One region of the Spelaeicoccus albus genome, then DNA from elsewhere that is predicted to be linked to it. Evidence: riboswitches for the same ligand, from Rfam matches in the RefSeq annotation. Region 1 holds a riboswitch; the other holds the start of a gene.
The links. A riboswitch is a leader RNA that binds a small molecule or an ion and turns the genes downstream of it on or off. The one in region 1 is predicted to bind thiamine pyrophosphate.
Positions count from the first base shown of each region.

Region 1 (4,195 bases):
CCAGATACGGTGATAGAGATCGCGCGCGCACGTCGTCCGTGTGCGCGCTCTGCGTCTACTCGCGAGGAGAATCGTTCATGCCGGCGGACAATCCGTTTTTCGAAACCAGCGCGCTGCCCTATCAGCTGCCGCCGTTCGACGTCATCGACGACTCGCATTATCTGCCCGCCTTCGAACGCGGATTCGCCGAACAGCTCGCCGAAATCGACGAGATCACGGGCAGCGACGAGCCCGCCACGTTCGCCAATACGGTTGCGGCGTTCGAAAAGTCCGGACTGCTGCTCACCCGAGTCGCCAACACGTTCTTCGCGCTGCACTCCTCCGATGCCACCCCGGAGATGGAGGCGATCGATGAAGAGGTCACGCCGCGCTTTGCCGCGCACCGCGACGCCATTCGGATGAACCGCGCCCTCTACCGGCGCCTCACGGCCATCGACGCGGACGCCGAGAACCTGGACGCCGAATCGCGCCGGCTACTGGACAAAATGCGCAAAGACTTCGTTCGCTCCGGCGCCGAACTCGACGACGCCCAGCAAGATGAATTGCGCGCCATGAACACCGAACTGGCGTCGCTGACCAGCGAGTTCGGCCGGAAGCTGCTTGCCGACACCAATGACTCCGCGCTCGTCGTCGACGACCCGGCCGAACTCGACGGCCTCTCCGCCGACGCCGTGAGCGCCGCAGCTCACGCGGCCGACGAACTCGGACGATCCGGCTCCTACGCCCTGCCGCTGGTACTGCCGACCGTGCAGCCGGACCTGGCGGTGCTCACGAACCCGGAAACCCGCCGAGCACTGTTCGACGCCTCGATAGTTCGCGGCGCCCGCGCCAATGAGAACGACACCCGCAAGCTGGTCAGCCGCATCACGTCGCTGCGATCACGCCGGGCCAAGCTGCTCGGGTACCAAACGCACGCCGATCTGCAGATCGAAGACCAAACCGCCGGAACCCCCGAAGCGGCCGGCGCCATGTTGTCCGAGCTGGCACCACCGGCAGTGGCCAACGGACGCCGCGAACTCGCCCAGCTCGCCGAACAATCCGACAGCGACACGGCTGTCGACCCGTGGGACGTCCACTTCTTGTCCGAAGAGTTCCGCAGGGAGCGGCTCAGCATCGACACCGCCGCGTTCCGGCCGTATTTCGAGCTCGACCGAGTGCTGTTCGACGGCGTGTTCTACGCGGCGAACCGGCTGTACGGCATCACGTTCGACGAGCGGACGGACCTGCCGACCTACCATGACGGCGTCCGGACTTTCGAAGTCCACGACGCCGACGGCAGTGAGCTCGGCCTGTTCCTGGGCGACTATTTCACTCGGCCGACCAAGCGCGGCGGAGCCTGGATGACCAGCTTCGTGGACCAGTCGACGTTGCTGGGGCAAAAACCCGTGGTGGTCAACAATCTCAATATCCCCGAGCCGGCGGACGGCGAAACGACGCTTCTCACGCTCGACCAGGTGCGCACCATGTTCCACGAGTTCGGTCATGCGCTGCACGGGCTGTTCTCGAACGTGACGTTCCCGAGCCTCTCGGGAACGAACGTGCCGCGCGACTTCGTCGAGTACCCGTCGCAGGTCAACGAAATGTGGATGGTCTGGCCCGAGGTGATCACGAATTACGCTCGCCACTACGAGACCGACGAGCCCATGCCGGTCGAATGGATCGACAAGATCGTCGAGGCACGACGGTTCGGTCAGGGGTACGCCACCACCGAATATCTGGCCGCCGCCATGCTCGACCTGGTCTGGCACTCCTTGGAGGACGGCGAGTCGATCGACGATCCGATCACATTTGAAGCGCAAGCGCTGGACGCGGCCGGCCTGCACGTTCCGGCGATCCCGCCGCGCTATCGCAGCTGCTATTTCAACCACATCTTTGCCGGCGGGTATTCGGCCGGCTACTACTCCTACATCTGGAGCGAGGTGCTCGACGCCGACACCGTCGAATGGTTCAAGGAAAACGGCGGTCTCGGCCGCGTCGGCGGCGACTACTTCCGCGAAACGCTGCTCAGCCGCGGCGGCAGCGTCGATCCGATGGACGCCTTCCGGAACTTCCGCGGCCGCGACCCGCAAATCGCGCCGTTGTTGCGCAGGCGCGGCCTGAACCGGGACTGATCCGGCGTCCGCTCCGCGCCGGCCGGACGACGTCCGCGTCGCGCCGACCGGGCGCGGGCCGGTAAGGTGAAAAGACAAACAGTGACACGGGGTGCCGCCGCGCGGCTGAGAGCAGACCCGTCGAACCTGATCTAGTTCGAACTAGCGAAGGGATGTCGCGATGGACGTCGCATACACCTCCGAAGTATTGGCACGGGTGCGGGCTACCAATCCGCTCGTCCAGTGCCTGACCAATTCCGTCGTCACCGGATTCACGGCCAATGTGCTGCTGGCTTTGGGCGCCTCGCCGGCCATGACCGACGTGCCGCGCGAGTCCGGTCCGTTCGCCGAGATCGCCTCGGCCGTGCTGATCAATACCGGCACGCCGCACGCCGAACAGCGCAATGCCATGGCCGAGGCGGCAAAGGCCGCGCACCGGGCCGGAACGCCGTGGGTGCTCGATCCGGTAGCGGTCGGCAGCCTCCCGGTGCGCACGGCCCTTGCCCGCGGGCTGCTCGACTTCCGTCCGACGGCCGTGCGCGGCAACCCCTCCGAGATCATCGCGCTTGCGGAATTGGGCGGCGGCGGTCGCGGCACCGACGCCATCGATACGCCGGACGACGCGCTGCCGGCCGGGGCAGCGCTTGCCGCGTCGTGCGGCGCCGTCACTGCCGTGTCCGGTCGCGTCGATCTGGTCACGGACGGCACTCGAGTGATCCGGTCGGCGTCCGGCACGTCGCTGTTGACGAAGATCACCGGCGGCGGGTGCGCCCTCGGCGCCGTCACGGCGGCATTCCTGGCCGTGGCCGGGGCCGACCGTAGCGGCGGCGAACCGGCCGACGGCCCGGGTGCCGTCTTGAACGCTACGGCCGCCGCAACCGTGGTCTATACCGCCGCTGCCGAAATGGCCGCCGAATCCGCCGGAGGGCCGGGCACGTTCGCCGGGCTTTTCCTCGACGCGCTCGCCGCAGTGGACACCGCCGACATCGAGCGTCGGGCGGCGCTGTCATGACGGCGGCGGGCAGCGGAATCTACCTGGTCACCGACGCCGGGCAGTGCGGACGGCGCGGCGTCGTTGCCACGGTCGGGGCGGCGATCGACGGCGGCGTACGCACGATCCAAGTCCGCAATAAAAGTGCCGGCGGCCGCGAACTCTTCGACGAGGTGACCGCCGTTGCCGACGCAGCCGGCGACCGGGCGTTCGTGCTCGTCGACGACCGCGTCGACGTCTACCTTGCCGCGCGGGCGGCCGGAGCAGCCGTCCACGGAGTCCACGTCGGCCAGGACGATCTCCCGGTGGAACTGGTTCGCGAGATTGTCGGCCCGCAGGCCGTCGTCGGTCTGACCGCGAATTCGGATGCGCACGCGGCCGCAGCCCTCCGGATGCCGCCCGGCACCGTGGATTATCTGGGAGTGGGCGCGATCCGCGCCACATCGACCAAACCGGACCATCCCACCCCGCTCGGCGTCGCCGGATTCGCCCGGTTCGCGGCCACGGCGTCGCTTCCGTGCGTGGCGATCGGCGGAATCGGCCGTGCCGACGTTCCCGCGCTGAAACAAGCCGGCGCCGCAGGCGTGGCGGTCGTGTCCGCCATCTGCGCGTCGACCGACCCGGAACGAGCCGCCCGCGATCTCGTGACTGGGTGGGCTTCATGACCCTGCCCCGAGTCCTCAGCATCGCCGGCACGGATCCGACCGGCGGCGCCGGCATCCAGGCGGATCTGAAATCGATTGCGGCAGTGGGCGGGTTCGGCATGGCTGCCGTGACGGCCCTTGTTGCGCAAAACACGCGCGGAGTGCGTTCGGTGCACACTCCCCCTCCGTCGTTCCTGCGGCAGCAGCTGGACGCCGTGAGCGCAGACGTCCGGATCGACGCCGTCAAGATCGGCATGTTGGGCGGCGCCGATGTGGTGCGCACGGTTACCGACTGGCTTAGCGAGGCCAAGCCGCCCATCGTCGTCCTCGACCCCGTCATGGTGGCCACGAGCGGCGACCGGCTGCTCGCCAAGTCGTCGGAGGACGCCGTCCGGAGCCTTGCGACGGTTGTCGACCTGGTGACGCCCAATCTTGCTGAACTAGCGGTGCTGACCGGGTCGGCGGAAGCA
Region 1 is NZ_JACBZP010000001.1:77,175-81,369, forward strand. Features, by position in the region: gene BJY26_RS00340 (LysR family transcriptional regulator) at 1-13, shown strand, start outside; gene BJY26_RS00345 (M3 family metallopeptidase) at 78-2,111, shown strand; TPP riboswitch at 2,189-2,281, shown strand; gene thiM (hydroxyethylthiazole kinase) at 2,272-3,102, shown strand; gene thiE (thiamine phosphate synthase) at 3,099-3,746, shown strand; gene BJY26_RS00360 (bifunctional hydroxymethylpyrimidine kinase/phosphomethylpyrimidine kinase) at 3,743-4,195, shown strand, end outside.

Region 2 (4,195 bases), 510 kb from region 1:
GAGCATCTCGCCTACTCCGGGATCACGCTGGCCTTCGCCATGGCGATCGGACTGCCGCTGGGCCTCTACATCGGGCATACCGGGCGCGGCCGGGTCGTCATGGCCGGCATCGCCAACGCCCTGCGCGCCCTGCCGACCCTCGGATTGCTGATCCTGGGCGTGCTCATCATTTCGCCGGTGATCACGAATGACCTGGCGTTCACCCTGCCGTGCATCATCGTGCTCGTCATTTTGGCGATTCCGCCGATCATGACAAACACGTTCGCGGGCGTGGCCGCGGTCCCGGAGGAGATCAAGCAAGCCGGATACGGGATGGGAATGACCAGCCGACAGGTGTTGTGGCAGGTCGAACTGCCGAACGCGCTGCCGCTGATCGTGGCCGGGATCCGAAGCTCGGCGCTCCAGGTCATCGCCACGGCGACGGTCGCGGCGTACGTATCGTTGGGCGGCCTTGGCCGGTACCTCATCGACGGGCTCGCCACGCAGGACTACGCGCAGATGGCCGCCGGATCGCTGCTCGTCGTCATCCTGGCCGTTCTCGTCGAGATAGCGCTGGTCGGCGTGCAAACCCTCATCGTGTCCCCGGGCGTGTCGGCTCGTAAACTCCGACTCACGAATGCCCGGTCGGCACGCGCGGCACAGCGTGCGGAGTCGGATGAGCGCGGCACGGGACCCTCGGCCGCGGGGACGTCAGGCACTACGGACCAAGAGATGGCACACAGATAGGAAACGTTCATGCGAAAGATGGCAATCGTTGCGGCCGCAGTGGCCGGGGTACTCGCCGTGTCCTCGTGCGGTGCGGGGAAAGATCCGCTGAAAAATGACAGCACCGAGGGAGGATCGAACGGGAAGATCATCGTCGGCTCCGCGAACTTTCCGGAAAACTCGCTGATCGCCGAGATCTACGCGGGCGCGTTGAACGATGCGGGCGTGAAGGCCGGCACGAAACTCAATATCGGCCAGCGCGAGGTGTACATCAAGGCAATTAAGGACGGCTCCATCGATCTGGTGCCCGAATACACGGGGAACCTGCTGCAGTATCTGGACAAGAACGCCACGTCGACTGATCCGGCCACAGTGATGAAGCGGCTGAAGAAGGCCGTGCCGAACAATCTGACGGTGCTGGACCCCAGCAAAGCCGCCGATCAGGACTCGGTGACCGTCACCAAGGAGACCGCGAAGAAGTACAACCTGAAGACGATCTCCGATTTGAAGCCGGTGGCATCGAAACTCGTGTTGGGCGGGCCGCCCGAATGGGCCAAGCGAAAGACCGGCGTGCCCGGCTTGAAGAAGGTCTACGGCCTGCACTTCAAGGACTTCAAGCCGCTGGATACCGCCGGTCCGGAGACCGTGACGGCATTGAAGAACGGTCAAGTGCAAGCGGCGAACCTGTTCACCACCGACCCGCAGGTCGCCAAGAACGGTTTCGTGGTGCTGAAAGACGATAAACACCTCTTCCTGCCCGGCAATGTGGTACCGCTGGTGAACAAGAAGAAGGCAACGCCCAAGGTCAAGAAGGTGTTGGACGAAGTCAACAAGAAGCTCACGACGCACGAGCTGACCGCGCTGACCAAAAAGGTGCAACTCGACAAGCTGGACAGCAAGAAGGTCGCCGGCGACTGGCTGGCAAAGAACGGCCTCGGCGGCTGAGCCGGCTCCGGCCGCGGGGCGGACGTTTGGGTCGGCCGCCTGTTCCGACGTACACTTGCCGCAGCGACAGGGGAGCACGGCAAGAGTGCTGAGAGTGCGGTGACGAATCCGCAGACCCTCGAACCTGATCCGGCTAATACCGGCGAAGGGAGTCGAGAGCTCTTTACCCCTCCTGATATGCACAGGAGGTCAGTGCAATGGTTACTGCACACGTTTCGCAGACGCCGCGCGCCGGTAGATTCCGGTGGCGCGTCGTCGACATCGTGATTGCGGCGGTTCTTGGCGTTGCGGCAGGCGTCATCTTTTGGGCCTGGGGCCTGGCGTGGACGCCGCTGAGCAATCTACTGGTGGTCATCGCGCCGCTCAGCGGGCTGCTGGCCGGCGTCTGGCTATTTGCCGGAGTCATCGGCGGGCTGGTCGTCCGCAAGCCCGGTGCCGCCGTCTTCACGGAGATCGTCGCCGCGACGGTCGAGATGGCCATTGGCAGCCAATTCGGCTTCTCCAACTTGATCTGGGGGCTCGCCCAAGGGCTCGGCGCCGAGGTGATCTTGCTGCTCTTCCTCTACCGGAAGTGGGGCGTGGCGGTCGCCGTCCTGGCCGGAGCGGCGTCCGGACTGGTCTGTGGGCTGATGGACACGACGTTCACGGACTCGGCGGCGTGGAGCGCCGCTTGGAAATCCCTGTACACGGCGTGCACCATCGTCTCGGGCGCGGTGCTCGGCGGCCTGCTCTCCTGGGTGGCCGTGCGAGCGTTGGCACGCACCGGCGCGCTGAACCGGTTCGCGGCCGGACGCAGCCGGGAAGCGATTTAAATGGCCGAGCCCGAATTCGCCGGCCCGGTCGGCCCGGCCGCGGTCACCGCACGCGGATGGGGCTGGAGACATGCCGGCCGCAAGGCGTTCGCCGTTTCCGGGCTCGACCTGACAATCGCGCCGGGCGAGAAAATTCTGGTGCTTGGCCCGTCCGGAGCCGGCAAGTCGACGCTGATGGGCGCGCTGGCCGGCGTCCTGGGTGGAGCCGACGAAGGCGAAAGCGTCGGGGAGCTGCTCGTTGACGGCCGGCCCGCATTCGGACCGGGACGGCTGCCCGGCAGGTCGGGGCTCGTCCTTCAAGACCCGGAATCACAGGTTGTCCTGGCCCGGTGCGGCGACGACGTGGCGTTCGGGTGCGAAAACCTCGGCGTGCCTCGTCGCGATATCTGGCCGCGGGTCGATTCCGCGCTGCGCGCCGTCGGGCTCCCCGTTGAACGCGATCGGCCGACGACCGCCTTGTCCGGCGGACAAAAGCAACGCTTGGCGCTGGCCGGCGTGCTGGCCATGCGGGCCGGGCTGATTCTGCTGGACGAGCCGACGGCGAATCTTGACCCGGACGGCGTCCGGCAGGTTCGAGAGGCGGTGGTGGCCGCCACCGCGTCGCGTCAGGCCACGACGCTCATCGTTGAACATCGGGTCGCGGTATGGCGGGACGTCGTCGACCGGATCATCGTCCTGGCGCCGGGCGGCGGGGTGTTAGCGGATGGCGAGCCGGACGACGTCCTGGGTCGGCACGGCCGCATGCTTGCCGAAGCCGGCGTCTGGGTGCCGGAATTTCCACCTGCCCTGCCTGGGCGCGGCAGGCGTCCGGCCGGACCGGAACTTCTCCGGGCCAACGGCCTGACGGTCGGCCGCGGGGGACGACGTCGCTTCTTTTCTCGGGAGCGACGGCCGGCGGGGGGCGTGCCGGCTGCCGGCGACATCGACGTGCGCATCCGCTCGGGACGGTGCTTGGCCATCAGCGGACCGAACGGGTCCGGCAAATCCACGCTCGCGCTGACATTGGCCGGGCTGCTGCCGGAATTGGGCGGCGCCGTGGAAGCCGCGTCCGAACTGGCCGGCGATGCCGGCAGCGAGCCGAACGAGTGGTCCTCGCGTGAGCTCCTGACCCGGATCGGCGTCGTTTTCCAAGACCCGGAACTGCAATTCTTGACCGGATCGGTCGATGACGAACTCGCTCTCGGGCTGGTGAAGGCCGGCGTGCCGCCGGAACAACGCCGTGCGCGCATCGACGAGTTGTTGAACAGGCTGCGCTTGTCGGGGTTGGCCCGGGCCAACCCGTTCACATTGTCGGGTGGGGAGAAGCGGCGCCTTTCCGTGGCTACCGCTCTTGCCACCGCTCCCAAGGTCGTCGTGTTGGACGAGCCGACGTTCGGACAGGACGCCGGAACCTGGGCCGAACTCGTCGCGTTGCTTCGTGAACTGCTGGATTCGGGTAGCGCCGTCGTAGCGGTCACGCACGACGCCGACTTCATTGACGCGCTGGCCGACGACCGCTTGCAACTCGGACCGGCCGTGCAGCCCGCGGGCGAGTCGAGGCGGGCCGTCGCATGAGCATCATGGCGGCACCGGTGCGTGCGACACCAATCTCCCGGGCGAACGCCGTGGCCAAAATGACTGCCGCCCTGATCCTCACCGCGACGCTGGTGCTGTCGATCGACCCGGTCTCGGCAGCCGTGGCGCTCGCAATCGAGCTGATCGCGTTGCCGTTCGCCGGGTTGGGCGTGAAGACG
Region 2 is NZ_JACBZP010000001.1:585,506-589,700, reverse strand. Features, by position in the region: gene BJY26_RS02850 (ABC transporter permease) at 1-726, shown strand, start outside; gene BJY26_RS02845 (ABC transporter substrate-binding protein) at 736-1,650, shown strand; TPP riboswitch at 1,709-1,818, shown strand; gene BJY26_RS02840 (ECF transporter S component) at 1,848-2,462, shown strand; gene BJY26_RS02835 (ABC transporter ATP-binding protein) at 2,463-4,016, shown strand; gene BJY26_RS02830 (energy-coupling factor transporter transmembrane component T family protein) at 4,013-4,195, shown strand, end outside.
Region 2: linked by a shared signal. The riboswitch ahead of BJY26_RS02840 (ECF transporter S component) and the one ahead of thiM (hydroxyethylthiazole kinase) in region 1 are both predicted to bind thiamine pyrophosphate.